2 regions of the Streptomyces sp. NPDC054834 genome follow, and region 1 is predicted to be linked to the other one. Evidence: riboswitches for the same ligand, from Rfam matches in the RefSeq annotation. Region 1 holds a riboswitch; the other holds the start of a gene.
The links. A riboswitch is a leader RNA that binds a small molecule or an ion and turns the genes downstream of it on or off. The one in region 1 is predicted to bind cyclic di-AMP.

Region 1 (14,305 bases):
CTGCGCCCAGCCGTCCCAGGACCGGATGTGCAGGTCGGTGCCGCAGATGCCGGTCCGCTGGACCTTGATCAGTACGTCCCCGGGTCCGACGGCGGGCTCGGGCACGTCCGCGAGCCACAGCCCGGGCTCCGCCTTTTCCTTGACCAGCGCCTTCAACGCTACGGCTCCTGTGGGTGTGATCCCGGTCCGCGGGCATGCCGAAGGCACCCGTGTCCGGGGAGAGGAGTGGATTCGCGTAGCAATCTGCCTCAAGTGGCGGCTGTGGTCCATCGAGGATTTCTTAAGCGGTGCCACAGCTCCGCTTCACAAGGCCCACTTCAGGGGCCTCGCGGCGGCGGTCACAGCGGGAATCCGTCGTACGCGCGCCGCTCGAGGCGTACGGCCAGTTCCGCGGCCCGGGCCTTGATGGTCTCCAGTCCCGCCTTCCCCCAGGGCCGGGGGGTGACGTCGGCGACGCACACCGTGCCGAGCACCATCCCCGTGCTGTCGATGAGCGGGGCGCCCAGGTAGGAGTGGATGCCGTACTCGTCGACGACCGGATTGCACGCGAACCGCGGGTAGTCGCGGACGTCCTCCAGGACCAGCGCCTTGTGGCGTACCACCACATGGGGGCAGAACCCGTGGTCGCGCGGCAGCCGGCGGCCGACCTCGGGCCGGGTGCCGTCGGCCTTCACGAACGGCCCGGTGACCGGCGTGCGCAGGCCCGCGAAGAACTGCCGTTCCGCCCCGATGAAGTTGACCATGGCGTACGGCGCGCCGGCGAGCTCGGCGAGGTGGTCCGCGAAGGCGTCGAGGGCGGGCTCGGGGCGCTCCCCCAGGCCGAGCAGGTTCAGCCGCCGGGTGCGGGCGGGGGCCTCCTTGTCCTCGGGCGTGAGCAGCAGACCCCGGGCCGGGCGCGGCGGGTCGTAGCTCATGACCGGGCTCCGTGGCTCGGCACGTGCGCCGGGGAGTGGGCGATGAGGTGGCGTACGAGGGTGAGCAGCGTCTGGACTCCGGAGGAGGAGATACGGGCGTCGCAGCGGACGACCGGGATCCCGGGGTCGAGGTCGATGGCGGCGCGCACCTCCTCGGCGTCGTAGCGGTAGGACCCGTCGAACTCGTTGACGGCGACGACGAAGCCGAGGCCGCGTTCCTCGAAGAAGTCGACCGCCGCGAAGCATTCCTCCAGCCGGCGGGTGTCGGCCAGGATGACGGCGCCGAGCGCGCCTTCGGACAGCTCGTCCCACATGAACCAGAACCGCTCCTGCCCGGGCGTGCCGAACAGGTACAGCACGTGGTGCGGGTCGAGGGTTATGCGGCCGAAATCCATGGCCACCGTGGTCTCGATTTTGTTCTCGATGCCGTCGAGGCTGTCGGTGGCGGCGCTGACCGTGGTGAGCAGTTCCTCCGTGCTGAGCGGGGCGATCTCGCTCACCGCGCCCACGAAGGTCGTCTTGCCCACTCCGAACCCACCGGCCACCAGGATTTTCAGCGCGGTGGGGAACGGGTCAGAGCTGTCGTCGTAGTCCATCGAGCACTGCCTCCAGAAGGGACTGGTCAGTGGGTTTGTGGTGGAAGGCGGGGGGCTTGGTGGTGAGCGCCCCGCCGTCGACGAGGTCGGAGAGCAGCACCTTGGTGACCGCCACCGGGAGCCCCAGATGTGCGGCGACCTCGGCGACCGGGACGGGTGCCCGGCACAGTTCGAGGGCCTGGGTGTGCTCGGGGCCGAGGTAGCCGAGGGGGGTGACTCCGGTGGCCATCACCTGCGACATCAGGTCGAGCGCGATGGTGGGCCGGGTGCGGCCGTTGCTGACCGTGAAGGGGCGCACCAGCCGTCCGGCCGCGTCGTCGAGCCAGGGCCCGTCGCCGGCCGCGGCCACCCTCAAGGCCTCGTCGCCGTGGGGTCGACGGCATGCTGGCGGGGCGCGGTCACCAGGTAGGGGCGGACGCTCTTGACCAGCATGGCCATCTCGTAGCCGAGCACGGCCGCGTCGGCCTCGCGGCCGGCCAGCACGGCCAGGCAGGTGCCGGAGCCGGCGGTGGTGACGAACAGCAGGGCCGAGTCGAGTTCGACGACGACCTGCCGGACGTCTCCGCCGTCGCCGAACCGGACGCCCGCGCTGCGGCCGAGCGAGTACAGGCCGGAGGCCAGGGCGGCCATGTGGTCGGCGCTGTCGGGGTCGAGGCCGTGGACGGACTTCACGAGCCCGTCGCAGGACAGGAGCACCGCGCTGGTGGTGTGCGGTACACGCTGGACGAGGCCGCTCATCAGCCAGTCGAGGTCGGAAACCTGGGCGGTCGGCGCATCGCTCGCCATGGTGGATCGACTCCTTGGGGTACGAAGGTCTGCGGGAGCGCTGGGGGTGGGGGCAGGGGTGGTCATCCGGCCGGTGCGCTCCCGTCGGGCCGGACGGTGAGATCGAGGTGGGCCGGGCCCAGGGGGCCGGGCGCCGTGGGGGCCGGCCTCGTGTGTGCCGCATCCGTGTGTGCCGGCTCCGTGTGGCCCGTCCTCGTCGGCTCTCCCGAGAGGGCATCGGCCTGCTCCAGGTGCTGCTGGGCCTCGGCCAGGCCGATCCCCCGCTGGAAGGCGGCCATCAGGCCGGGGTCGTGGCCGACGAGGGTGTCGCTGTCCTGGCGTGGTGCCGGGCCACCCCGGAGCTGGGGCACGATGTGCTCCTGGGCGCGGCGCCGGGGCAGTCGGGGCTTGCCCATGGTGCCGCGCACCGTGCCGCCGTCTCGCGGGGTGGGGGGTGTGGCCGTGTTCTCCACGACCGTGCGCCGCTCGTCGGGCCGGATGCCGGGGGTGGCCTCCGCGGGTGTGGGCCGCGCCTCGTGGGCGCCGCGTACCGGCAGGGGCGGCGGGGCGCCCTCGTCCGCCGGGGCTCCCACCCGGCCGGGGCCGCGCTGCGCGTGCCGGCCCGGCCCGTCGCCGGCGGCCGGCCGGCTCCCGTGCGCGGTGCCGTCGCCCCGGAGCCCGGCCCGCGCCGTCCTTCCGTCCGCTCCGCTCCGGGGCTGCGGGACCTGCGGAGCCTGCGGCGGCTGATGCGGGGCCTGCGGAACCGGCGGGATCGGCGGGATCGGCGCAGCCGAGGGCACCGGGATGTGTCCCGTGCCCGCATGACCCGCGTCCGGTGCGTCGTCCGGCTCCGTGCCCAGAAGGCCCTGCGGCACGACGAGGACGGCCTGCACACCGCCGTAGATGTTCGACTGCAACCGGACGGTGATGCCGTGCCGCCGGGCGAGCTGCGAGACCACGAAGAGGCCGATGCGCCCGTCCGCCAGCAGGCTGGCGACATTGACCTGGTCGGGGTCGGCGAGCAGGGCGTTCATCCGGGCCTGCTCGTCGACCGGCATGCCGAGCCCGCGGTCCTCGACCTCGACGGCGAGCCCGGAGGTGACGAGGCTCGCGCGGAGCAGCACCTGGGTGTGCGGGGCGGAGAACAGCGTGGCGTTCTCGACGAGTTCGGCCAGCAGGTGGATGACGTCGGCGACGGCGTGCCCGCGCAGCCGGCCGTCGACGGGCGGGACCAGCCGGACCCGGGAGTACTGCTCGACCTCGGCGATGGCGGAGCGCAGCACCTCGGTCATGGAGACCGGGTTGCTCCACTGCCGCCGGGAGACGGCGCCGCCGAGCACGGCGAGGTTCTCGGCGTGCCGCCGGATGCGGGTGGCGAGGTGGTCGACGTGGAACAGGCCCTTGAGCAGGTCGGGGTCCTCGATCTCGTTCTCCAGCTCGTCGAGGGTGGAGATCTCCCGGTGCACCAGGGACTGAAGCCGCCGGGCGAGGTTGACGAAGACCTCGAGTTTCTGTTCGCTGCCCGCCTGGCTGGAGAGCTGGGCCGCCTGGACGACGGCGGCGAACGCGCCGTCGTGGGCGCGGGCGAGGTCGGCGGCGAGCAGTTCGAGGTCGTCGGCGTCCTGCGGGGGTCCGCCGCGCGGCTTGCGCGGGGCCGGGTTCTCGCCCTTGCGCAGGGCCTCGACCAGGGCCCGCAGGTCGGCCTCGCCACGGGCGGCGCTGCGGCGCAGGGCGCCGACCCGGTCGCTCACCGAGCGGGCGGTCCGGTCGGCGGCGACGGCGGCGATGAGGATGCCGGCGACGGTCACCGAGACCGATCCTGAGAGCACGGCCCACAGGGTGAGGCCGGGGCGGACTCCGGCGGAGCGGACGGTGACCAGGACGGCCGCGCTGGCGCTGAGCGCGACCGCTACGGGCGGAAGTACCGCGAGACGGAGGAGCTGTGGCCGTATGTGGGTCTCGGGCAGTGCGGGAACGGGGCGGGCGACCGGCCGCCCGTGCCGGCCGCCCTCACGGCGGTCGGCGCGCGCGGCCGGTGCGCGGAGGTGAGACATGGGTGTCCTCGTGCTGGTCCGGCGGGCACAAATCGGCCCTGCGTCGTCCGACGGACACTCACAGTAGTCGCCTCGGCATCATGTGCGGTGGGCAGTTGACAAAGTCCCCCAGGGAGGGTCCCGCTCTGGTATGAGGCGTCGTACGACAGACCGATAACCCTGCCGGAAACACCGGAACGGAGTCGTAAATTCTCGATCTGACCTGGTCGGATGCGGTCACGAACAGACCGCGAGGGCCGGGGAGTTCATGACTCCCCGGCCCTCGCCGGCCCTCCCCGGCCCTCGCCGGCCCTGCGTCGTGCGGCTGCCGTTCCGCGGCGCTCAGCCCGCCGGAACGGCCGCCGGGTCCCCTTCGTCCTCGGCCGTGCCGCCGGGGGCGTCACCGGCCGTGTCGGCCCCCTGGGCCTGGGCCTGGACCTTGGCCGCCGAACCTGCGGTGACCCGCACCGCGGCCTCCGTGACCGTCTCCGGCCAGCCGCCCGCAGGGGCGAGGGCCACATCGCGCCACCACGGCTCGGAGGGGACGGTCTCGGCGGTGGGTTCGAAGGGCTCGCCGGGGCGGGGCAGCGCGACGCGGGCGCCGGCCTCCCGGGCGGCCGCGACGGTGCCCTCGCCGGGCTCCGCCCAGGGGTGGGGCGCCAGGTTGAAGGTGGCCCAGTGGATCGGCAGCATCACACCGGAGGCGGCCTGACCGCCCTGGAGGTCGAGGTGGGCGCGCACACCCTCCTCGGGCGTCATGTGTATGTCGGGCCAGAACTCGCTGTAGGCGCCGATCTGGATCATCGTGGCGTCGAACGGGCCGTGGTCGGCGCCGATGTCCTTGAAGCCGTCGAAGTAGCCGGTGTCGCCGCTGTGGTAGATCCGGTGCTCCTCGCCGGTGACGGCCCAGGAGGCCCAGAGGGTGTGCTGGGTGTTGCGCAGCCCGCGTCCGCAGAAGTGGCGGGCCGGCGTGGCGGTCAGGGTGAGACCGGCGACCTTGGTCGCCTCGTGCCAGTCCAGCTCGCGCAGCCGGCTCTCGGACACACCCCACTGCTCGAGGTGGGCCCCGACGCCGAGCGGCACGGCGAAGAGGGTGTCCGTCCCGGCCAGCGCCTTGATGGTGGGCATGTCCAGGTGGTCGTAGTGGTCGTGGCTGATGACCACCACGTCGACCGGGCCGAGCGCGGCCAGCGGCAGCGGCACCGGGTGCAGCCGCTTGGGCCCGGCGAACGGGAACGGGGAGCAGCGCTCGCCCCAGACGGGGTCGAACAGCACGCGCTGCCCGTCGATCTCCGCGAGCACGCTCGAGTGGCCCATCCAGGTCAGCCGCAGCCCGGTGGCGGGCGGCCGGGCGAGGTCGGCGAGCGTGGTGGGGTGCACCGGGACGGTGCCGTGCGGGGAGCGCCGGGGGCGGGTGTCCTTGTCGAGGAAGACCTTCGCCAGGTCCAGGGTGGAACCGGAGGGCCGGGTGCGGGCGGTGCCTCCGGGATTCTGGAAGACACCGTCCTTGAAGTGGGGCGATCTGCGGATGCGGGCCAGGCGCTCACCGCCGGGCTCCGCGCCGAAGGCCTCGGGCCGCAGCGCGCGCAGCCCGGAGCTCAGGGAACCCAATCCGGTCACGGTACCTCCAGGTGGAGTCGGCGAGGTCATCCATTATGGTGGCCCGCTTCGACAACCGGGGACGGGGTCCGGTTGTTCCTTGCCCCGCCGGCCGGAGCCCCGATATCGTCGACACTCCACTGTACTGACCGGCCGTTCAGTAGACGGTCCGGCCGCCGTTTCCGGGAGCCCCGCATGACGACCCCCCTGATGTCGCTGGTCTGGACGGACCACGTCACCGGACGCCAGGGGTTCCTGGTCGTCGACCGGCTGGTGCGGGGCGTGGCCAGCGGCGGCTTGCGGATGCGGCCCGGCTGCACCCTCGAGGAGGTGACCGGGCTCGCCCGCGGCATGACCATGAAGGAGGCCCTGCACTACGACCCCGCAAGCCGGTACGTGCCGCTGGGCGGCGCCAAGGGCGGCATCGACTGCGATCCGCGGGACCCCGGGGCGTACGGGCTGCTGGTGCGCTACCTGCGTGCGATGCGGCCGTACGTCGAGAGCTGCTGGGCCACCGGTGAGGACCTCGGCCTCACCCAGGACCTGGTCGACCGGGCCGCCGCCGAGGCGGGGCTGGTGTCCTGCGTCCAGGCCGTGTACCCCTTGCTCGACGACGAGGCGGCGGCCCGGCGGCGGCTCGCGGACGCCTTCGCCGTCGAGGTGGACGGCATCGGCCTGGACGAACTCGCCGGCGGCTGCGGGGTGGCCGAGTCGGTGCTCGCGGCGCTGGACCGGGCGGGGGTCCCCCATGCGGGCACGCGGGTGGCGGTGCAGGGGCTGGGGACCATGGGCGGAGCGACGGCGCGGTTCCTCGCGCGCGCGGGTCTGCGGATCGTGGCCGTGGCCGACATCAAGGGCACGATCGCCAACCCGGCCGGTCTGGACACCGAGGCGCTGCTCGCCGCGCGGGACGCGTACGGCACCGTGGACCGCGCGGTGCTGCGCCCCGGTGACCGGGAACTGCCGGGCGAGGCCTGGCTGTCCGCCGAGGCGGAGGTACTGGTGCCGGCGGCGGTGTCGTACGCGATCGACGCCGCCGGCCAGGAGCGGATCACCGCCCGCTGGATCGTCGAGGCGGCCAACATGCCGGTGCTGCCGGAGGCGGAGGACCTGCTGTCCGCGCGCGGGGTGACCGTGCTGCCCGACGTGGTGGTCAACTCCGGTACGAACGCCTGGTGGTGGTGGACCCTCTTCGGGGACGTCGGCCCGGACGCCGAGGAGGCGTTCGCCCACACCCGGCGCTCGATGCGTGCCCTGATCGACCTGATGCTCGCGCGCGCGGAGGCCGACGGCACGACTCCCCGGGCCGCCGCGCACGCCCTGGTGGCCGACCGGCTGCCGGTGATCGCGGAGCGCTTCGGGTGGTACCGCTGACCGGACGGCCGGACTGCGTCGCTGCCGTGCCCGCGTGACCGATTAGGGTGACGGCGTGGCGAGAGTGCGGTTGAGCGTGGCGGAGCGGCGGGAGGAACTGCTGCGGGCCGCCGTCGAGCAGATCGAGGCGCGGGGCGTGGCGGCGGTACGGATCGCCGACGTGGCCGCGGTGCTCGGTGTGAGCAACGCGCTGGTGCTGTACCACTTCTCGACGAAGGAGAAGCTGGTCGCCGCCGCCTTCACGCACGCGGCCGAGGGCGACCTCGCGCATCTGCGCAAGCTGCTGGGCCGTCGCACGTCCGCACTGCGCCGGCTGCGGGCCGCCGTGCGCTGGTACGCGCCCACCGGCCAGGCCAAGGGCTGGCGGCTGTGGATCGAGGGCTGGGCGGTGGCGCTGCGCGAGCCCGCCCTGCGGGAGGTCACCCGCGATCTGGACCGGCAGTGGAAGGCGGCGATCGCCGAGGTCATCGCCGAGGGCGTCGGGGCGGGCGAGTTCGACTGCCCGGACCCCGCCGCCACGGCCATGCGCCTGACGGCCCTGCTCGACGGCCTCGCCGTCCAGTTGACGTCCTACGCCGGCGCGGTGCCCCGCTCCCGCGCCCAGGAGTGGGTGGACGAGGCACTGGCCCGGGAACTGGGCCTGGACCGGGAGAATGTGACGGAACGCTGACGCTCCGCGCGGGCGGCAGAGGCCGCGGCACCGGAGGCCACGGCCGGTGGCGCGGGCGCCCTCGGCCTGGAGCGCCCGGCCGCGCGTACGGGGGCCGGCACTCCTCGGCGCGGGCGGCGCCCCGACGGGGGTGTACCCGGCGGCGGCAGGGCGGCAGGGGCATCGCTCCCGCCCGCGCATGACCGCGCTGGAATCGCCCGCGCCCGCTGCCCGGCGGCTGAGGCCGCGCCGGCCGGGGACCGTGCGGGCCCGTCCCCCGATCGCCGGGGGCGGTACGGCACCGCAGCCCGGCGCCGTACCGCCTCCGGGCAGCCACCGCCGACCCCCGGAGGGAATCCGCTCAGGCCACCGAGGCGATCCGCGTCCTGATGTCGTCCGGGGACAGTGCGCCCTTGGCCGTCACATGGTCGCCGGATGACTCGCCGCGCAGCCGGCGGCCGATCCACGGGACCAGGTACTCGCGGGCCCAGTGGACGTCGTCGCGGCGGATGTCGAGCGTGCCCCGGGGCGGGAGCGGCGGCCAGGGCTGCTCCGGGTCGGCGGGGACGTCCAGGCCGAGCACCTGGCCGGCCCGCAGGGCCACGCGCGTGTGCCCCTCGGCCGAGAGGTGGAGCCGGTCGTGGTCCCAGGCGCGCCGGTCCTGGACCGTCCTCAGGGACCACAGGTCGAGGACGGGACAGCCGTAGCGGTCGGCGATGGCCCGGACATGACCGTTGTACGTGGCGATCTTGCCGCGCAGATGCTTGAGCACGGGCACGCCACGCGTGTCGAAGCCGGTCGTCACCATGACCGTGCCCGCGACCGAGGTGAGCTGTGCCACCGCCAGCTCGAAGCGCTCGGCCACCTCGTCGGGGTCGGTGCCGGGGCGGATGATGTCGTTGCCGCCCGCGCAGAAGGACACCAGGTCCGGGGCGAGTTCGACGGCGCGCGGGAGCTGGTCCGCCACGATCTGGTCGAGCAGTTTGCCGCGTACCGCGAGGTTCGTGTACCGGAAGTCGCCCTCGGGCCGCCGGTCCGCGAGGAGCACCGCGAACCGGTCGGCCCAGCCGACGAACTCCCCGTCCGGCCCGGGGTCGCCCACGCCCTCGGTGAAGCTGTCCCCCACCGCCACGTACGACCCGATCACTGATCTGTTGTCACTCTTCGAATCGTCTGCCACATCGGCCCATGATTCACCTTCCGATGTGACCTACGCGACCGTAATACGGGGTTGACGGACGGTGAGATAAGCCACGGCGCCGAAAGGCGCCGGACGGGAATACACCCGCGTGCACCGAAGGCCGGACCCGGGGATCAGGGGTCCGGCCTTCGGTGGTCCGAGCACCGCGCTTGTCAGGCGACGGCGACGCCGTGCGAGCGGAGGTAGCCGACCGGGTCCACGTCCGAGCCGTAGTCCGGCGTGGTGCGGATCTCGAAGTGCAGGTGCGGGCCGGTCACATTGCCGGTCGCGCCGGAGAGGCCTATCTGCCGGCCCGCGGCCACGGTCTGCCCGGCCGAGACGGAGATCGAGGACAGGTGGCCGTACTGCGCGTAGTAGCCGTCGGCGAGCCTGATCACGACCTGGTTGCCGTAGGCGCCGCCCCAGCCGGCCGAGACGACCGTGCCCGCGCCCACTGCCTTGACGGAGGTGCCGGTCGGGACGACGAAGTCGACGCCCGTGTGGTAACCGCTGGACCACATGCCGCCCGGCACGTGATAGCCGGTGCCGATGGCGGCACCCGACACCGGGAGGGTGAAGCCGGTGGCGGCGTTCGGCGCCGCGGCGGACGACGGCTGGGTCCGCGTGGCCGAGCGCGAGGTCGAGGGCGTGCTCGCGCGCGAGGAGGACGAAGTCTTCTTCTGGTCGGAGGACTTGGTGCTCGTGCCGGTCCCGGCGGCCTTCTTGCCGAGGGTCAGCTTCAGGCCTGGGTGGATCAGCGAGGGATCGCTGCCGACGGCCTCGCGGTTGTCCGCGTAGAGCCGGTGCCAGCCGCCGCGGACGTTCTGCTCATCGGCGATCTTCGCGAGCCAGTCGCCCTCGTGGACCGTGTAGGTGCGCGCGCCCGAAGGCGCGGCGGCGGCCTTCTTCTCGGCCACCGGCACGGCCTGGACGGCCTTTTCGGAGACGGAGTCCTTCGCGGTGGCCGCGGAGGCCGCATGGGCGCCGGTGGCCCCCATGAGGGGCAGCGCCAGCGCGGCGCCGCCGGTTCCGGCGAGGGCGATGGAGCGGGTGAAACGCCGGTTCTTGGGACGGCGGTGCTTACCCTTCGCGGGCATGGCGGATTCCTCTCCGGCGCCTGCGAGGTGAGCTGTCGGGTTCGGGCTGGAGCTGCCCGGCCGCCCACGGAGCGCGGCTTCACCCCTAGCCGTCCCGGAGACCGGGACAGGCAGTCGTACCTGGTGGGTCCCCCGCTCCTGCCGTGCACGGGTGAGTGTGTCCGGGCTCCGGGCGGCGGCAGGATTCGGCGTTCCGTCCGGATTGGTGGCGAACGTAAGCGAGCGGGACGCGAAGGGACAAGCAGATGGTTCCCCCTGTCCGCGTTTCGCTTGATCCGTTGCGGGAATTCCCGGTCACCCTCCGTGAATTCCCTTCTTCTCCACCCCTTCAAATCCGAGGAAAACCATACGGATTACGTGAACATGACGCACAACGGACGGTCACGAATATGATGCTCATCACCCACTCGACCTCCATGACCCCCTATTTCATGGTTAGTTGCAATGAAGGGTCCAATTCGGGCATATTACTCAGATGCGACGCAGGCGGAGAACCGTCGCATCGAGGTCACCGCGCAATTCCGTGCGCAGCCCGTGGTGCAGCAGGACGGCACCTCGATGGATTTCGCCCGTTTCACGGCATTCGTACGACGCCGTGGGATCGAGCCCGCGCAGCCGCAGCGCGGGGACCGGCTCGCCGTACCGCTGCGCCTGGAGCCAGGCGAGTACGACCGTCTCGTCCCCGAGGACGTACTGCACCGCGCTCAGCCCGCCCTCCGGCGGCCGCAGCCGATGAAGGTCGCCGCGCTGCACGACCGGGCGGATCTCCTTGTAGAGCTCCACCCACTCCCGGGCCTCGGCGAGCTCCTCCTCCGTCCATTCCGAGAGGTCGCCACCGACGCCGAGGACCCCGGCCATGGCACTCACGAAGCGGAACTTCAGGGAGCTGACCCGGTCGTTGAGCTGGGTGTTCGGGCTGTCGGTGACCCAGGCGGCCATGACCCGCGCGGGGTGGACCTGGCTGAAGCCGTGCTGGATGGCCAGCCGGTCCAGCGGGTCGGTGTTGTCGGAGGTCCACACCTGGTCCGTACGGCTCATGACACCGAGGTCGATCCGGCCGCCGCCGCCCGAGCAGGACTCGAAGGCGACGCCCGGGTGGGCCGCCCGCAGCCGGTCGAGGAGACCGTAGAAGCCGCGGACGTGGTCCACCCACAGTCGCTGCGGGTACGGCTCGCCGGGCCAGCCGGCGTCGGTGAAGCAGCGGTTGAAGTCCCACTTCACATAGTCGACCGGGGCGCTGGAGAGGAGCCCGTCGAGCTGCTCCCAGAGGTACTGCCGGACGTCCTCGCGGGCGAGGTTGAGGACGAGCTGATTGCGGAACTCCGTCCGCTTTCGTCCAGGTTGGAACTGCACCCAGTCGGGGTGGGCGCGGTACAGCTCGCTGTCCGGATTGACCATCTCGGGCTCGACCCAGATGCCGAACTGCATGCCGAGGGCGTGCACATAGTCCGCGAGGGGCCCCAGGCCGTTCGGGAAGCGGTCGGGGTTGGGCGTCCAGTCGCCGAGGCCGGCGCGGTCGCTGGTGCGGGCGCCGAACCAGCCGTCGTCGACCACGAACAGCTCGACGCCGACCGCCGCCGCCCGCCGGGCGAGGGTCGCCTGCTGCTCCTCGGAGATGTCGAAGTTCGTCGCCTCCCAGGAGTTGAACAGCACGGGCCGGTCCCGGTCGGCGTCCGGGATGACGTACGCCCGCTGGTAGGCATGCCAGGCACGGCTGGCACCGCCGAAACCGCCGTCGCTCCACAGGCCCGCGAAGACGGGCGTGGTGTACGACTCCCCCGGCGCCAGGGACAGCAGGCCCGAGTCGTCGTAGCCGGCGCCGCCGGTGATCTGTACTCGGGCGTCGGGGAGCTGGGCGACCGCGATCCGCCATGACCCCGACCAGCCGAGGGCGCAGCCGTAGACCTCGCCGTGCTCCTCGCCGGCGCCGGTGTCGAGGGCCACCCAGGGCAGGTGCTGGTGGCCGGTGTGGCCGCGCCGGCTGCCGATCACCTTGTCGCCGTAACTGAGCGGCGCACTTGTCAGCCGGGACTCGGCGGCCCACCGGCCGTGCAGCTGGGACAGCCGCCAGCCGTCCCGGTCGGGCAGGGTCCAGGTGGCGGCGTCGGCGCGCAGCAGCTCCACGCGCGCGTCACCGCCGTTGCCGACGGTCACCCAGCGCTCGACGACGTCCCCGCGCATCCGGTAGTGGAGCGTGACGGTCAGACCGCCGTCCCGGAAACGCAGCCGCAGCCCGTCGCCCTCGGTGTCGTACGCCTCGAAGGTCCACTCGGTGCCGCGCCGCTCCTCGGTGCGCACGGACAGGGCGGGCCGGACGAAGCGGGGGCCGCCCTCCACCGGGTACTCCTCGCGGCCGTCGAGCGGGGATTCGAAGGGCCAGTAGCCGGGCAGCGGACGGACGGCGAGGGCCTCGGCGTCGGCGAGCGCGATGCGCGGGCCCCAGTGGAGGTGGAGCAGTTCGTGCGCCTCCGTGAGGTGCAGCGCATAACTGCTGGTGGGCCCCGTCAGGAGCCACGTACGACCGTCTTCGGCGATGTCCACCATCAACCCTCACAGGTGTCAACAGATCCGCTCACGCACCAACATCATCAAGGTTTTCCGGCCCCGGAGGCAACGCCTGTGGACAACTCATTGCCTGAGAAAACCGATGTCGTATCGTCGTCAGCGTGCCCGCCGGCGAGCCGCGACGGCGGGAGCGACGCAAGGAGCCCACGTGACGCAGCAGGTCCCGTCGACCGAGCCGGAGCTGGCCGGAGTACGCAATTTCCGGGACGTGGGCGGCCTGCCCACGGCGGACGGACGGCGGGTGCGGTCCGGGGTGCTGTTCCGCAGCGGTCATCTCGCGCACGCCACCGATCAGGACGCGGCGTTCCTCGCCTCCCTCGGCCTGCACACGGTCTTCGACTTCCGCAACGCGGCCGACAAGAAGCTCGAGGGCCCGGACGTCGAGCTGCCCGGCGTGCGCAATGTGAACCTGCCGCTGAGCGACCCGGCGGACGGCGCCGAGTTCTGGAAGATGGTCCGCGACGGCGACCTCGACCAGCTACGCGTCATCCTCGCGGACGGCAAGGCGGCGAACCGGATGATCACCTCGTACCGCAGGATCGTGACGGAGCGCACGGCCGAGCACTCCCAGGTGCTGCACGCCCTCGCCGAGGACAGCGTCCCCGCGCTGATGCACTGCGCGGCGGGCAAGGACCGCGCGGGCATCTCCATAGCCGTGACACTCCTCGCGGTGGGCGTGGAGCGCGAGGCGATCGTCGCCGACTACCTCGAGTCCAATGCCAAGCACCGCCGTTACCGGGTGCGCCGCAACGGCAGCCCGGACACCGCGTACACCCCCGAGGTGATGGAGCTGCTCAGCCCGCTCTTCGACGCGCGCGCCGAGTATCTGGCGGCGGCCTTCACGAGCCTCGAGGAGACGTGGGGCGGGGTCGATGCCTACCTGGAGCAGGGCCTGGGACTCACCCCTCGGACCCGGGAGCGGCTGCGCGAGCGCCTCCTCGACTGACGGCGGCTGACGGCAGCTGACGGCAGGTGACAGCGACCGACGGCGGTCAGCTCTTGGCGCCCACCGCGAACAGCAGGTAGAGGAACGCGGCGAAGAGGTGGCCGACGGCGATGTAGATGATCAGCCGGATCCACAGGGAGCGGGGGAACTTCTCCTCGTAGTCGCTCATGGCAGCTCTCCAGTCAGGGGGCCCAGGCACAGTGTGGCCGTGGGGCTCTGCAGCAGGGTGTGGACGAACAGCAGCTCCACGCCGTCGTGGTCCTCGGCGGCGAGGCGGTGCGGGGTGAGCGAGTCGAAGTGCGCGCTGTCGCCGGGCGCGAGCAGGTGCGCGCTGTCGCCGAGGCGCAGTCCGAGGCGGCCCTTCAGGACGTAGAGCCATTCCTCGCCGGGGTGGACCCGCACGATGTCGCCCTGGGTGCCGTACGGCACCCGGACGCGCAGTGCCTGCATGCCGCGCCCGGGGGATCCGGCCTGGAAGTACGTCCAGCCGCCCGCCCGGGTCGGTTCCATGTCGGCGGCGCGCACGATGGCGTCCCGGTCGGCGACCGTCTCGCCGAGCAGTTCCGAGACGGTCGTACCGTAGATAC
Region 2 (14,305 bases), on a different contig from region 1:
TGGCCCGTGACTACGCCCGCCATCACGGGGGCAAGCCGGCCGCGCGTGCGGTGGCGCAGTACGAGGCGTACGCGACCTCGCTGGCGTTCCTGCGGCACCGGGGGCGGCGCGGGCGGGCGGGGGCCGACTTCGTCGTACGGGAGCGGGATCTGCTGGCCGAGCTGTGGAGCAGGCGGCAGGCGGCGCGGCCCGCGCTGGAGTACGCGGCGAGGGTGTCGGCTCCGGTGGTTCCGACGCCCTGGCCGGTGTACGGGGTGCAGAGCGCGTACGGGTACGTACAGGGACCCGGGCCCGGGCCCGGCTACGGGTATCCGGCGGTGCCGTACACCGCCTACAACCCGTACCGGACGTAGCGGGGCGGGGGCGGCCGGGTTACGCCGACGCCTCGGTGAGCCGCGCCAGCTCCTCCTCGGTGAGTTCCAGCTCGGCCACCCCGAGCAGCGCCGGCAGCTGGTCCACGGTGCGGGCCGAGGCGAGGGGGGCCGCCACCGTCGGCTGGGCGGCGAGCCAGGCGAGGGCCACGGTGGCCACGGGGGCGTCGTGCGCGGCGGCGATCTCGTCCAGCGCCGTCAGGACCTTCTGCCCCCGCTCGGTCTCGAGGTGCTTCGCCGCACCGCCCGCCCGCGCGCTGTCCACGGTCGTACCGGGCCGGTACTTGCCCGTGAGGAAGCCGGAGGCGAGGGCGTAGTACGGCACGACCGCGAGGCCGGCGCGGGCGGCGACGGTGCGCAGCGGCCCCTCGTAGGTGTCGCGCGAGACGAGGTTGTAGTGCGGCTGAAGTGCCACGTACCGGGCGAGGCCCTCGCGCTCGGAGAAGTCGAGGGACGCCTGGAGGCGCTCGGCCGTGATGTTGGAGGCGGCGATGTAGCGCACCTTGCCCGTCCGGACGAGCTCGTCGAGCGCCCCGATGATCTCCTCGACCGGGACCTCGGTCTTGTCGAAGTGGGTGTAGTACAGGTCGATGTAGTCGGTGCCGAGGCGGCGCAGCGAGGCGTCGGCCGCGGCCTTGATGTTGCCGGCGGTCAGGCCCTGGTACTTCGGGTGCTGGCTGACCTTGGTGGCGATGACGACGTCGGAGCGGTTGCCGCGGGACTTCACCCAGTTGCCGATGACGGTCTCCGATTCACCGCCCTCGTTGCCGTCGACCCACGCCGAGTAGGAGTCGGCGGTGTCGACGAAGTTGCCGCCGGCGGCCGTGTAGGCGTCCAGGACGGCGAAGGACTGCGCCTCGTCGGCGGTCCAGCCGAAGACGTTGCCGCCGAGGGCGAGCGGGAAGACCTCGAGGTCGGAGTTGCCGAGTTTGCGAAGAGAAGTCATGCCTTGATCCAACAACCGCGGCGGCGGTGCGCATTCCGTAAAAGACCGGCAGCCCTGGCGTCGGGGGGGTGTCGTCAGGGCTGCCGGGGAACGGAGGGACGCGTCAGGGGTTGAGGCCCTTGCTGTGCAGCCACGCCATCGGGTCGATGCCGGTGGCCTGGCCGCCGGGGTGGACCTCGAGGTGCACATGCGGGCCGGTGACGTTGCCGGTGGCGCCGACGCGGCCGATGACCTCACCGGTGCTGACCTTCTGGCCGACCTTGACGTTGATCGAGGACTGGTGGCAGAACCACAGCTCGGTGCCGTCGTCGAGGGTGAGGATGGTGCGGTAGCCGTAGGCGCCGGCCCAGCCCGCCTCGGTGATCGTGCCGCTGTGAATGGCCTTGATGAGCGTGCCGGTCGGCGCCGCGAAGTCGAGGCCGGTGTGGTAGCCGGAGGACCACATGGCGCCGGGCTGGCCGAAGGTGCCGGTGATCGTGTACGAGGAGGTCGGCAGCGTGTACTGCTTGGCCAGCGCGGCGAGGCGGTCGGCCTCGGCCTGCTTCTTGGCGACGGCCTCCGCCTTGTCCTTGGCTGCGGCGGCCTTGGCCGCGGCTTCCTTCTCCGCCTTGGCGGCAGCGGCGGTGGACTGCTTCTCGGCGGCGGCCACGGCGGCGGCGGTCGCCTTGCCGTCGACCTGGCTCTTCTGCTGCTCGGCCTGCGCCATGATCCGGTTGCGCAGGGTCTCGCCGGCGTCGGCGCTGTCCTGGTCGCTGTCGGTGGTTGCCACGCCGACATGGGACAGGCCGGCCGCGGTGGCCTTGGCGCCGTCGGCGTCGTCGCCCAGCAGGGAGCCGACGGAGGGCAGGTCGGGCAGGGAGATGGAGACCGGCGGCTTGCCGGTGTTGGCGCTGGCCATGCCGCCCGCGCCGACGGCGGCTATCACGCCGACGCCCAGGACGGTGGAGCTGCGGGCGAGCCCGCCGCCGCGCTGCTTGCTGACGCGGTGCCGGCCGCGTACCGGGGGGAGGGACTCCTCGGTGGGGTTCCACTCCTCCCAGGGGCCCTCGTCGGTGCGGTATTCGCCGTAGCCGAAGGTCTCGGTGCGCTGACTCGGCACGAACGGGGCTGTGGGGGCAGGCCGGTTGGACGCCACGCGGGCGTGCTCCTTTCCTTCCGTAACGCCTACCGGGTTAGCTGACGGGTTCGGAGCAGGAAGGTCTCCTACGCGCGTATACCGGTCGTGAACTCAGTGAGTTCACGACGGTGTTCGCGTGATTCACCCCAAGGTGGTGGTTCCCCGGTTCCCTTGCGGGATTCGGCATGCGCGCACGGAGCCGTCTCGGGTGACGGCTGGGACGACCGCGCTGCGTTATCGAACGTTAATAGAGCTACCGGTCAGTTTCCAAGCCGTTCGGCTTGATCATTATGGTTTTCATAGGAGAACTTTTGTGCCATGACCGGCGAAAATCGGGCGAGTTGATTCCGGCACGGGGTGCCTCAGGAGTCACAGACGCACTCGGGGCCGTCCGGAAAACACTCAGGGCCGGAATCCGTGTACTGGATTCCGGCCCTGAGCCTTCAGTAGCGGGGACAGGATTTGAACCTGCGACCTCTGGGTTATGAGCCCAGCGAGCTACCGAGCTGCTCCACCCCGCGTCGTTGTGTCACCAGTGTACGTCATCCGCGGGACCACTCGCACACACCTTTTCGACCAGGGCTTTTTCCGGTGCCTTCGGGGTGCGGTTCAGCCCGGCAGGTGCCGGTTCGGCGCCTTCGCCGCCTCCTCGTACTCGGGCAGGACGACCACGTCCACGCCCCCGGCCGCCAGCAGCCCGCTCCCGTCGGCGCCGGTGACGAACGTGTCCGGCTCCCGCCACGCCGTGACCACCCGCCGTATCCCCGCGTCGAGGATCAGCCGGGCACACGGCGCCGGCCGGGAGGCCCGCCGGGCGCACGGCTCCAGGCTGCTGTACACCGTGGCGCCGGCCAGCCGGGGGTCGTCGGGCCGGATCTTGGCCAGCGCCGCCTCCTCCGCGTGGACCACGGGATCGTCCCCTTCGCGTGAGTGGCCCCGTGCGAGTTCCGTACCGTCGGCGGCCACCACCACCGCCCCCACACTGAACGCCGTCTCCGAGGGCGGGCACAGCGCGGCCAGCTCGCAGGCGATCCGCAGCCAGTGGCGGTCGGCCGCGACGGCCGCCGGGCCGGTACCGGGCGCGGTCGGCTCGTAACGCATCAGGACGACGTCCTGGATGCGGCGCGTCTCCAGCAGCCGCAGACGCCCGGCCTGATAGCCCCCGGGCCCGAACAGACGGGGGGCGTGCGGGTCGCCGACGAGGAGGGGGGCCAGGACGAGCTGTAGCTCGTCGGCCAGGCCCTGCCGCAGCAACTGGGTGTGGATGGTGCCGCCACCCTCGACCATCAGGCGGCGCACCCCGCGCACTGCGTACATGTGTTCGAGCAGTGCGGGCCAGTCGAGATCCACGCCCAGCGGTACGACGTCGGCCGCGATGCCCAGGGCACGGGCCCGCTCGGCACCCTTGTCGGTCGTGTAGAGGACCTTCTCGCCACCGGTGTGCCAGAAGTTCGCGTCCGGGTCCAGGTCGCCGGAGCCGCTGACGGTGACCTTGAGGGGGTACTCCGCCTGCCCGGCGGCGAGCCGGGCCACCCGCCGCTCGGCCGAGTTGACCAGCAGCCTCGGATTGTCGGCGCGGATCGTGCCGGCGCCGACCAGGATCGCGTCGACGGACGCCCGCACCTCGTCGACCCGGTCGAAGTCGGCCGGGCTGGAGAGCAGCAGCCGGTCGGGGCCGTTGTCGTCGAGGTACCCGTCGAGGGAGACGGCGGCGGACAGCAGGACGTACGGACGGGGCATCGACGCGCTCTCTTCGGGAGGCGGGCAACGGCGGACCCGGCGGACCCGGATCTTGGTTCAAGTTTGAAACAAACCTACACTGGTGGCATGACGACCCGCTGGCTCACCCCCGAGGAGCAGCGCGCCTGGCGCGCCTACATGGCCGGCAGCCTGCTCCTGGAGGACGCGATCGACCGGCAGCTCCAGCAGGACACCGGCATGCCGCACCTGTACTACTCCATCCTGGCCAACCTCTCCGAGGCGCCGGAACACAGTCTGCGCATGACCGACCTCGCGGAGAAGTCGAAGATCACGCGGAGCCGGCTGACGTACGCCGTGACCCGGCTGGAGAAGGACGGCCTGGTACGGCGTGAGGGGTGCCCGTCCGACAAGCGGGGCAGCATCGCCGCGCTGACCGGCGAGGGGATGGCCGTCCTGGAACGTGCGGCACCGGGTCACGTGGCGACCGTACGCGCCTCCCTCTTCGACCGCCTCAGCCCCGAACAGGTACGGCAGCTGGAGGAGATCTTCAGCTCGGTCGCCGACGCGCTCCAGGGCGATGACGCGGGATGCGCGCCGGACGACGTGCCGTGGCGGCGCCGGTCGCCGAAGTCCTGTTCGTGACCCCCACACGGGGTCCGCAAATCCGTTGCTTCAAATTTAAAGCATGGAGTAGGGTTCCCGGCATCTGCTTCAAATCTGAAGCTCCTTGAACCCCGGAGACCCGCATGCCCGACACCCCCGCCGCCACCCCGCGCGCCCGCGTCCGGGTACCGCTGCGCTTCCACGACGGCTACAGCGTCGACGCCGAACTGGTCACCTTCCACGGCCTGACCGACGGCCAGGAGCACGTGGCCGTCGTCCTCGGCCGCCCCGCCCCCGGCACCGTCCCGCTGGTCCGCCTGCACTCCGAGTGCCTGACCGGGGACGTCTTCGGCTCGGCCCGCTGCGACTGCGGCCCCCAGCTGCGTGAGGCGGTCGAGCGCATCGCCGACCGCGGTGGCGTCCTGCTCTACCTCCGCCAGGAGGGCCGCGGCATCGGCCTCTACAACAAGCTCGACGCGTACGCCCTCCAGGACCAGGGCCTGGACACCTACGAGGCCAACGCCGCCCTCGGCCTGCCGGAGGACGCCCGCGACTACACGCCGGCCGGCCAGATGCTCCGCGCCCTCGGCATCGAGGAACTGGACCTGCTCTCCAACAACCCCGACAAGGCCGACCAGCTGCGTGGCCTGGGCCTCGCCGTCCGCGACCGGGTGCCCACGGGGGTCTTCACCACCGCCCACAACGTGCGTTACCTGCGGGCGAAGGTGCTTCAGACCCAGCACACGCTGCCGCTCGCGGAACTGACGGAGCTCAGCGTGGGCTGAACCGGGGCCTCTAAGACCGGGAGCCTCCAAAACCGGGAGCCTCCAAGATCATTCCCCGCCCGCGAACCGTCGCCCCGGAAGCAGTGCCGCGGGCAGCAGGGCCAGGACCAGCAGTCCCGCCGCGACCGCGTACGCGATCCGGAACCCCGCCGGGTCCGCGCCCGCCGCGCCCAGCACCACCGACAGCAGCGCGGTGCCCACGGAAGCCCACATCTGGGAGTTGATGTTGAGCGCGGTACTGGCGGCGGCCACCCGGTCGCCGGGCAGCTCGCGGGTCGCGGTCGTCATCGTCGGCATCAGCACCATGCCGGAGCCGACGCCCATCACCACGGTCGAGCAGACGACTCGCCAAGGCGCCACGCCGTCGTCCCCGACCTGGAACGCCCACAGCGCCATCCCGAACGCGCCCACCACGATCCCGGCAGAGACCAGGCGCCGCGGCGACACCCGGTCGACGAGCCGCGTGGCGATCTGCATCGTCGTACCGACGGCCAGCCCGATGGGTGCGGCCAGCAGCCCGGCGGCCGTCGCGGTCATGCCCCGCTCCTGCTGCCAGTACAGCGGCCCGAGCAGCATCGACCCGAAGTAGCCGCAGCCGAACAGGGCGAGCGTGGCGGTCCCGGCCGCGAAGGTACGGTCGCGCAGCAGCCGCAGGTCGAGCAGCGGAGCGCGGGCGGTGAGCGCGCGTCGGACGAAGGCGGCGACGAGCACGGCACCGGCGAGCGCGGGCGCGTACGCGCCGGGCGCGGCGAAGTCACCCCCCTCACCGCCCCGGGCGATCCCGAACAGCAGCAGCGCGAGCCCCGGGGAGAGTGTCAGCAGGCCCGGGACGTCCAGCCTGGGCGGTGTGGATGTCCGCCCGGGCCGGTCCGGCGGGAGCAGTTTCCCGGCGAGGATCAGGGCCAGCGCGCCGACGGGCAGGTTCACCAGGAAGATCCAGTGCCAGGACGCCACGTCGACGAGCCGGCCGCCGAGGACCGGCCCGGCCGCCGGGCCCACCAGGACCGGCAGCCCGAGCAGCCCCATGGCCCGGCCCAGCCGGGCGCGGTCCGCGACCCGCATCACCATCGCCATCCCGACCGGCATGAGCAGCCCGCCGCCGAGCCCCTGCACCGCGCGGAAGGCGATGAGGCTGCCCGCGTCCCAGGCGCAGGCGGCGAGCAACGAACCGAGGGTGAACAGGGCGAGGGCGGTCAGGTAGGTGAGCTTGGCGCCGATCCGGCCCATCGCCCACGCCGAGGTGGGGATGACGGCGGCGAGCGCCAGCGTGTACGCGGTGGCGGTCCACTGGATCGTCTCCAGCGGCGCGCCGAAGGACTCGGAGAGGCTGCGCATCGCGACGTTGACGATCGTCATGTCGAGCACCGACATGACGGAGCCGATGATCACGACGGTGACGGTGCGGCGGAGCGCGGCGGCGGACGCCGCGTCCCGCGCCCCGGCCGCCGCCTCGGCGGTCTCGGTCGCGCTCATGCTCCCCGGCCCCCGTCAGGCCGCGTACGGCCGTTCGGCGCGGGCCGTCCGCAACGCCCGTCCCCACCAGGCCAGTTGCCCGAGCATTCCCTTGGCGGCGCCGGCGCAGACGGCCGCGTCGCGCGGGGTGCCGTCCTCCCCGAGGCCGGACCACGGCCCGTGCAGACTGACGGAGTCGCGCACCGTGACGGCGTGCAGTTCGGCGAAGACCAGCCGGAGCTGCTCGACGGCACGCAGCCCGCCGCCGAGACCGCCGTACGACACGAAGCCGACCGGCTTGGCCTGCCACTGGCCGTGGTGCCAGTCGATGAGGTTCTTCAGGGCCGCCGGGAAGCTGTGGTTGTACTCGGGGGTGATCACGACGAACGCGTCGGCGGCGTCCAGCCGCGGCGAGACGTCCTTCAGCGCGGCGGCCGCCTCGGGGTTCGGTGTGCCGCCCCAGCCGGGCATGACCAGCGGCAGGTGGACGTCCGCGAGGTCGACGACGTCGAGTTCCAGCGCGTCGTCACCGGCGGCCGTGCCGAGGAACCATTCGGCGACGGCGCTTGCCTGGCGGCCCTCGCGGACGCTGCCGACGATGACGGCGACGCGCAGCGGGGTGGTGTCGGTGCTGTCGGTTGCGGACATGGGTGTCCCCTCGTATCCCTCTTGGGGTGAGCCGCACGCCGCGGCTCCTTCAGGTAAGCTACAACGCACGTTGTAAAAATTACAACGTGCGTTGTAGATACGGCGAGACTGGGAGACGACTGGTGGCCGACAGCAACGACGACCGGATGGCACAGGCACGGCGCGAGGTCTCACCGCGCAAGCTCGAGAAACAGATCGCCATCGCGCGCGCGTCCTGCACCGTCTTCGGCCGCGAGGGCTACACCCGCGCCTCGGTGGACGCGCTCGCCGCCGAGGCCGGCATCTCCACGCGCACGCTCTACAACCACTTCCCGGGCGGCAAGGCCCAGCTCTTCCGCACGGTCGTCGCCTGGACCTCCACCGAGGTGCGCGACGCCCAGCTCGCCCGACTCCACGCGGTGCTGGCCCCCGGGCGCCCGCCCCGCCCCGAGGACCTGGAACGCGATCTCGTCGCCCTGGCCCGCGCGTTCGTGGACCTCATGACGGACTACCCGAACCACTTCGCGCTGGTCCGCCACATCCACGCCGAGGCCGACCACGTCCCGCCCGAGGTCCTCCAGGCATGGCAGGACGCGGGACCGCTCCCGGTCTGGCAGGCCATGGCCGAGGCGATGACCGGCCTCGCCGACGCCGGCCTGCTCGACGTGCACGGCGACGCGGGCCTGACGGGCGCCCACTTCTCGGCCCTGACCGCGCACGCGATCGTGCAGCTGTCCCACTACGGGGTCCGGCCGCTGCCCAAGGAGGAGACGGACCGCCTGATCACAGGTGGTGTCGCGGCCTTCCTCCGCGCCTACCGGGCCACCGGGCCGCTCAGTCCCACCAGTTGAACAGCAGCTGTCCGAGCACTTCGGGCCGCCAGTACCGAACCTGCGCGAGCTCCGCCTCCGCCAACTCGCCCAGATCCACCTCGGTGAGCGGCGTACTCAGCTCCGGCACGTGGAGGATCCGCAGCCCGGCGTCCGAGAAGCAGCCGGCCCACTCCGGCGGGCTCACGAACCCCGTCACGGGCCGACCCGGCACAGGGGGCGCGTCGACGAAGCCGACCACCGGCAGATGCCCATGACACAACGCGACGTGCGCCCCCTCACGCCCCCGGACACACACGGCCCGAAAACTCGCGGCGGCCCCGAGGACCGGCTCGTCCACCCGTCCCCCCACCCGCCTGGCGGCCACGAAGCAGGCCCGTCGGAAAGCCGTCATGTCCGTCCGGGGCAACGGCTCTTCGCCCCGCCCCCAGAATCCGGTCGCACCCCGCGCGAGACGACGCATCGGCGCACTCCCCCCTCACTCGGCCGAGGGACAGCCAACCACCCTGCGGACCGTGGTCGTGCGCCGGCCCCTGCCTCACCCGTCGATCACCACGCCCTTCGCGGCAAGGAGCGGCGCTACCGCCACGGCCGGGTCGGTGACTTCACCGTGCGGGAGCCGATGGTGCTGGGCCACGAGATCGTGGGCCACGTGGCCGCGCTCGGCCCGGGTGCGGACGGTCCGGCCCCCGGCACGCCGGTCGCGGTGCACCCGGCCACCCCGTGCGACCACTGCGCCGAGTGCGGCGCGGGACGGCGCAACGTGTGCGCCGGCACCCGCTACCTGGGCAGCGCCGCCCGCACACCGCACGTCCAGGGCGGCTTCGCCCAGCACGTCACCGTCCCGGACGCCCAGATCCGCGCCCTGCCGCCGCACCTCGACCTGCGGCGCGCGGTGTTGGCCGAGCCGCTGTCCGTGGCCCTGCACGCGGTACGACGTGCCGGGGATGTACGGGGCAAGCGCGTCCTGGTGACCGGCGCCGGACCGATCGGCTGCCTCGTCACCGCGGTCCTGCGTCATGAGGGTGCCGCCGGGATCGTGGTGAGCGACCTGATGGAAACGCCCCTGCGGATCGCGAAAGCCTGCGGTGCCACCGGTACCGTCCAGGTCGGCGCGGAGGACGACACGTGGGACACGTCGTTCGATGTCGCGGTGGAAGCCTCCGGAGCGCCCGCGGGACTGCGGACCTGCGTGGAGCGTGCCCGCCGGGGCGGCACGGTCGTCCTCCTCGGGCTGCTGCCTCCCGGCGAGGTGCCGTTGCTGGGGAACATCACCGTCACGCGCGAGCTGGAGCTGCGCGGCGCTTTCCGTTTCGACACCGAATTCGACGACGCGATCAGCCTGTTGGCCGACGGCTTGTCCGTCGACGCCGTCGCGACGCACACCTTCCCGCTGTCCGACGCCCGGGCGGCCTTCGACATCGCCCACGACCGTACGGTCGCCTCCAAGGTCCTGCTGGATCTGGCGCGCGGGTGACGCGCGGGCCTGAGGACGAGACAGCGCCCGAGCCGACCGAAGCCGACCCGGTCCGTCGCTTCATGGGATGAACTTCACCTCCGGGAAAGCCGGGCACGGACCGTCGAGCAGATGCCCCTGCCCCCGGTTCGGCAGGTGCAGGTCGAAGAAGGCGAGCGGGTACGCCTGCTGGATCCGCACCGCCCGGGCGGGATCGAGGGTGCCGACCCAGCCCCGAAGGTCCGCGGCGCTCATCCCGACGGCCTGTGCCAGCTGTGGGATCAGGAACTGCACGTCGCAGTACGACGAGTGAACCGCGCCCTCCGCCTGTATGTTGAGCCGCCATCCCCGCAGGCGGGACCAGAACTCGGCGACGCTCGGCTGCGTGGCCCGGGGGTACTCGGCGGTCATCATCATGAACGGCCGGTCCAGGTCGGTGGTGACCGCCGGCTGCATCGGCCCGTCAAAGCCCAGCCCGGCACGGACGCGCCGGTCCTCACTCATCACCAAGGCCGTCGCCGACGCGCCCTTCGACCAGCCGAACATGCCGATGCGCTGGGGATCGAGAGCGCCGAGCAGGCCGGCCGGCAGCCGCCGGTGTTCGGCGTCGGGGTGGCGCCCGGCCGCGAGATCCTCGACGCGGTCGAGTACGAACCGGATGTCGGTGGCGAAGTCCCGTGGGGTCAGGGCAGGTTGGTCGAGCGGGACCGTGAGCCGGCCGTCCGGGAACACGCTGAACGCGTCGTACGTGTGATCCACCGTGAGCACCACGTACCCGTGGCTGGCGAGCTCCTGCACCACGATGGTGGTGTCCGCCCGGTGATCGTGCGCACCGTGCGAGAACACGACGACGGGCCATCGCCCGCCCGTTCGCCGAACCGGCGCACCCTCATGGCCGGCCGTGAGCGGCGCCACCGCGACGTCGGCCGGAAAGCCCGCCGACGCGAGGAGCGCCTGTGCCACGGCCGGAGACGTCCAGCGGGCCAGTGGATACCGCTCGACGCCCCGAGCGGGGTACCAGACGGCGGCCATCAACTCCCGGTGATGCCCGGGACCGGCCACGGGATCGGGACGTGAGGTGTCGACGAGGTGCAAGGGCACCGTGCCCACCGGGAACGGTCCGGTGGGCACGGGCAGAGTGAGCTGCACCGGGCCCGGGGCGGTCGAAGCCGCACAGGCGGGGCGGGCGGCACCGATCGGCACGGTGACCCCGGCCGCCAGCGCGGCTCCGAGCATGCGACGGCGTGTCGTTCCTTCTCGATTCCTGAACGGCGTGGTTGTCACGGACCCTCCCTGGGTTTCTGGACAGCACTGGGCGACGCCCGGCGCCCGGGCCGCCGGCCCGGGCCCGGCGATGTCTCGGTCCTGATGAGCTCAGTGGCTCGGTGGGATGCGGCCTTCACGTGGCGCGGACATGAGGTAGGCGAGCACGGCCAGCACGCGGCGGTTGTCGTCGTCGGAGGGGGCGAGCTCCAGCTTGGTGAAGATGCTGGTGCTGTGCTTGGACACGGCCTTCTCGCTGATGAAGAGCCGGTTCGCGATGGCGCTGTTGGAGCGTCCCTCGGCCATGAGCTCAAGCACCTGACGTTCCCGCTCGGTAAGCCCGGAGAGGGGCCCGCGTTCGCCGCGGCTGCCGCGGCCGAGCAGCTTGGTGACCACTTCGGGATCCATGACCGTGCCACCCGCGGCGACCGTACGGATCACGTCGACGAACTGGTCGTCGCTGAACACCCGGTCCTTGAGCAGGTAACCGACCCCTCCGGCCTGGTCGGCGAGCAGCTCCTGGGCGTAGATCTGCTCGACGTACTGCGAGAGCAGCAGAATCGGCAGCCCGGGTATCCGTTCCCGGGCGGACAGCGCAGCACGGAGTCCGTCATCGGTGTGGGCAGGCGGCAGCCTGATGTCCACGATCGCGATGTCCGGCCGGAACTCCAGCAGCGCGCCGAGCAGGCCCGGCGCGCTGTCGGTGGCCGCCACGATCTCGAACCCACGTGCCTTGAGGAGCCTGACCAGCCCCTCCCGGAGCAGGAAGAGATCCTCCGCGACGACTACGCGCACGGCACCTCCATGACCACGATCGTCGGCCCCCCGGGCGGGCTGCTGACCGCCAGGATGCCGTCGAAGGCCGCCAGCCGTCGCTCCACCCCGGCCAGCCCGGTGCCCCGGGCGGGATCCGCGCCGCCCACCCCGTCGTCGACCACCTCGATGCGCAGCAGCCCGTCCGTCCGGGCCATGCGGATCTGGACGCCGTGCGCCGAGGCGTGCCGGACGGCGTTGGTGACCACCTCGGCGACGGCGAAGTAGCACGCCGACTCCAGCGGGGCGTCGAGCCGCCCGGGCAGATCGATCTCGGTCTCACACGGCAGGGGCAGGTCCAGCGCGAGCGCCCGGACCGCCTCCCCCAGGCCCCGGTCGGCCAGCATCGGCGGGTGCATCCCCCTGATCAGGCCGCGCAGTTCCTCCAGTGCCGCTGCCGAGGCCACACGGGCCTCCACGACGAGTGCGGCGGCCTCGTGCGGATCGCTGTGGATCATCTCCTCGGCGACCCGGAGGTTCATCCCGATGGTGACCAGCCGTCCCTGTGCGCCGTCGTGCAGGTCTCGCTCGATCCTGCGCAGCTCCGCGGCCGCGGAGCTGACCGCATCGGCCCGTGTCTCGGTCAGCTCCCGCACCCGCCGGTCCAGCGCCGGGTCAGGCGCCCTCCCGAACAGCCGTCCGGCATCCGCCAGCACGGTTCTGGGCAGCAGCCAGAGCCCGAGGGCCAGCAGCACCGCCCCCTGGATGCCGCCGAGGACCGACGCATGGTGAGCGATCTCGATGGGGAGGGACGGCGCCGGCCCGGACGGGGAGCCGAACTTCCGCACCACCACCAGGTGTTGTCCGAACCCGCTCTGGGCGACGTCGTACGCCCCGATCCCCACCACCCCCAGGACAGCCAGGTTCGCCGCCGCCCTGGGCCACCGCACCAGCCCGGCCACGACGGCCGTCAGCAGCGCCAGTCCCGCCAGGTAACCCACCACTGCCGGCCCGATCCCGGTGCCCGGTGACGCGAACCGCCACAGATCGAGACCGAGCAGGTCACCGGTCATCACCACGACGGCGGGCAGCAGCAGGGCCCAGCGCGCGGACCTCGACGCGCCGGCTCCGGCCAGACGCGCGGGCCTGCCGTTCGCCGGCCGGAGCAGAGCCGCACCGGCGAAGGCGGCGAGCACCGGGACGCTCACGCAGCCCACCAGGACGTTCAGCAGTGTCTGCCCATAGCCGGCAGAGGAATGCGTGAGCCAGTACGTCCATTCCAGCAGTTCGCCGGTCACCGCAGCGACCACGGGCAGCACCCACCGCCTGGGCACGCTCGCCGAGGTGAGCAGCGTGGTGGCCAGCAGGCCGGCCATCAGCAGCGCCGCCGCGAGCAGCCCGTCGGGTTGCAGATCCGGCACGGTGACGACGTAGCCGCCGGATCCGGCGGAGTTGTGCAGGGCGAACAGCAGGGTCGGCACACTGCCGTACGCGGCCGTACCCACCAGCCCCGCCACGACCGGCCAGCCGATCCGCCCAGCCGGTCGCGCGGTACGCCCCGGCCGGTCCCGCGCCTGCTCCGCCCTGAAGGCCAACACCGCGCAAACCGCGGTCAACGCCACGAGCACGCCCCCCGGCCAGGGCGCCCCACCCACCGGAAACGGCCACATATCCGCCCCCCGTCTCGTCATCCAGGCCACGCGCTGTGACCTGGAGATCATGCTGCTGCGAGGGAGCCGACAAGTGCCATGGGCCGATACCTACTTCCGGGGTAGGCAAACACCTACCCCCTCCTACCCCTCCCCGCGACGCACCCACCTGACCGGCGCCGCCCGGAAACGCCACAGCGCCCGAACCGACCGAAGCCGACCCGGGCGCTGCGTAGCAGGCCAGAGGGGTGAACCCCCACCTGCGGCCTGTAGGCCCTGTGGGACTCGAACCCACAACCAATGGATTAAAAGTCCACTGCTCTGCCAATTGAGCTAAGGGCCCAGGCGATGTTGCCTCCCCGAGCATAGCCGGACGAGGCCGCGTCTCCGATCGGGTATCGGCGACGCGGCCGCGTCGGACGGTGAAACGCGGCGGAACCGTCAGGGATCGACCGGTTCGGGCGCCCCCGCGCGGGACGCCTCCCGGGCCCGGTTGCGTTCGTGGTCGGCGTTCAGGAACCAGTGGCGGGCCGAGGCCAGCCACCAGGCCGCCGCGAAGCCGAGGACGACCAGGACGGCGACCGGGGCGTAGTTGAAGGTCTCCCAGGTGACCGGGGAGACCTGGGGGAGCATGAAGAGGACCGTGATCACGCCGACCCACACCACCGAGACGATCCCGATCGGCTGCGACCAGCGGCCCAGGTGCCAGGGGCCCCGCGCGAAGGCGGCGCCCTTGCGGACCCGCAGCAGGG

Region 2: it holds a riboswitch for cyclic di-AMP, as region 1 does, so the genes downstream of both, ACWGJM_RS45245 (M23 family metallopeptidase) here and ACWGJM_RS15240 (M23 family metallopeptidase) in region 1, are expected to answer to the same signal.

The regions. Positions count from the first base shown of each region.
Region 1 covers NZ_JBSGZV010000009.1:136,836-151,140, forward strand. Annotated here, with positions in the region: gene tdh (L-threonine 3-dehydrogenase) at 1-156, opposite strand, end outside; gene ACWGJM_RS15195 (GAF domain-containing protein) at 339-914, opposite strand; gene ACWGJM_RS15200 (GTP-binding protein) at 911-1,510, opposite strand; gene ACWGJM_RS15205 (DUF742 domain-containing protein) at 1,488-1,859, opposite strand; gene ACWGJM_RS15210 (roadblock/LC7 domain-containing protein) at 1,862-2,296, opposite strand; gene ACWGJM_RS15215 (sensor histidine kinase) at 2,359-4,329, opposite strand; gene ACWGJM_RS15220 (MBL fold metallo-hydrolase) at 4,651-5,928, opposite strand; gene ACWGJM_RS15225 (Glu/Leu/Phe/Val dehydrogenase dimerization domain-containing protein) at 6,103-7,281, shown strand; gene ACWGJM_RS15230 (TetR/AcrR family transcriptional regulator) at 7,337-7,951, shown strand; gene ACWGJM_RS15235 (SGNH/GDSL hydrolase family protein) at 8,292-9,077, opposite strand; gene ACWGJM_RS15240 (M23 family metallopeptidase) at 9,284-10,207, opposite strand; cyclic di-AMP (ydaO/yuaA leader) riboswitch at 10,212-10,371, opposite strand; gene ACWGJM_RS15245 (alpha-galactosidase) at 10,679-12,751, opposite strand; gene ACWGJM_RS15250 (tyrosine-protein phosphatase) at 12,921-13,718, shown strand; gene ACWGJM_RS15255 (DUF6126 family protein) at 13,765-13,887, opposite strand; gene ACWGJM_RS15260 (helix-turn-helix domain-containing protein) at 13,884-14,305, opposite strand, start outside.
Region 2 covers NZ_JBSGZV010000069.1:19,972-34,276, forward strand. Annotated here, with positions in the region: gene ACWGJM_RS45235 (PrsW family intramembrane metalloprotease) at 1-353, shown strand, start outside; gene ACWGJM_RS45240 (aldo/keto reductase) at 373-1,317, opposite strand; gene ACWGJM_RS45245 (M23 family metallopeptidase) at 1,421-2,452, opposite strand; cyclic di-AMP (ydaO/yuaA leader) riboswitch at 2,464-2,630, opposite strand; tRNA gene ACWGJM_RS45250 (tRNA-Met) at 2,882-2,955, opposite strand; gene ACWGJM_RS45255 (dihydrofolate reductase family protein) at 3,044-4,174, opposite strand; gene ACWGJM_RS45260 (MarR family winged helix-turn-helix transcriptional regulator) at 4,262-4,777, shown strand; gene ACWGJM_RS45265 (GTP cyclohydrolase II) at 4,882-5,523, shown strand; gene ACWGJM_RS45270 (DHA2 family efflux MFS transporter permease subunit) at 5,572-6,996, opposite strand; gene ACWGJM_RS45275 (NADPH-dependent FMN reductase) at 7,012-7,623, opposite strand; gene ACWGJM_RS45280 (TetR/AcrR family transcriptional regulator) at 7,746-8,453, shown strand; gene ACWGJM_RS45285 (hypothetical protein) at 8,437-8,631, opposite strand; partial or broken gene ACWGJM_RS45290 (L-idonate 5-dehydrogenase) at 8,959-9,909, shown strand; gene ACWGJM_RS45295 (alpha/beta hydrolase family protein) at 9,970-11,124, opposite strand; gene ACWGJM_RS45300 (LuxR C-terminal-related transcriptional regulator) at 11,263-11,946, opposite strand; gene ACWGJM_RS45305 (sensor histidine kinase) at 11,937-13,502, opposite strand; tRNA gene ACWGJM_RS45310 (tRNA-Lys) at 13,824-13,896, opposite strand; gene ACWGJM_RS45315 (amino acid permease) at 13,995-14,305, opposite strand, start outside.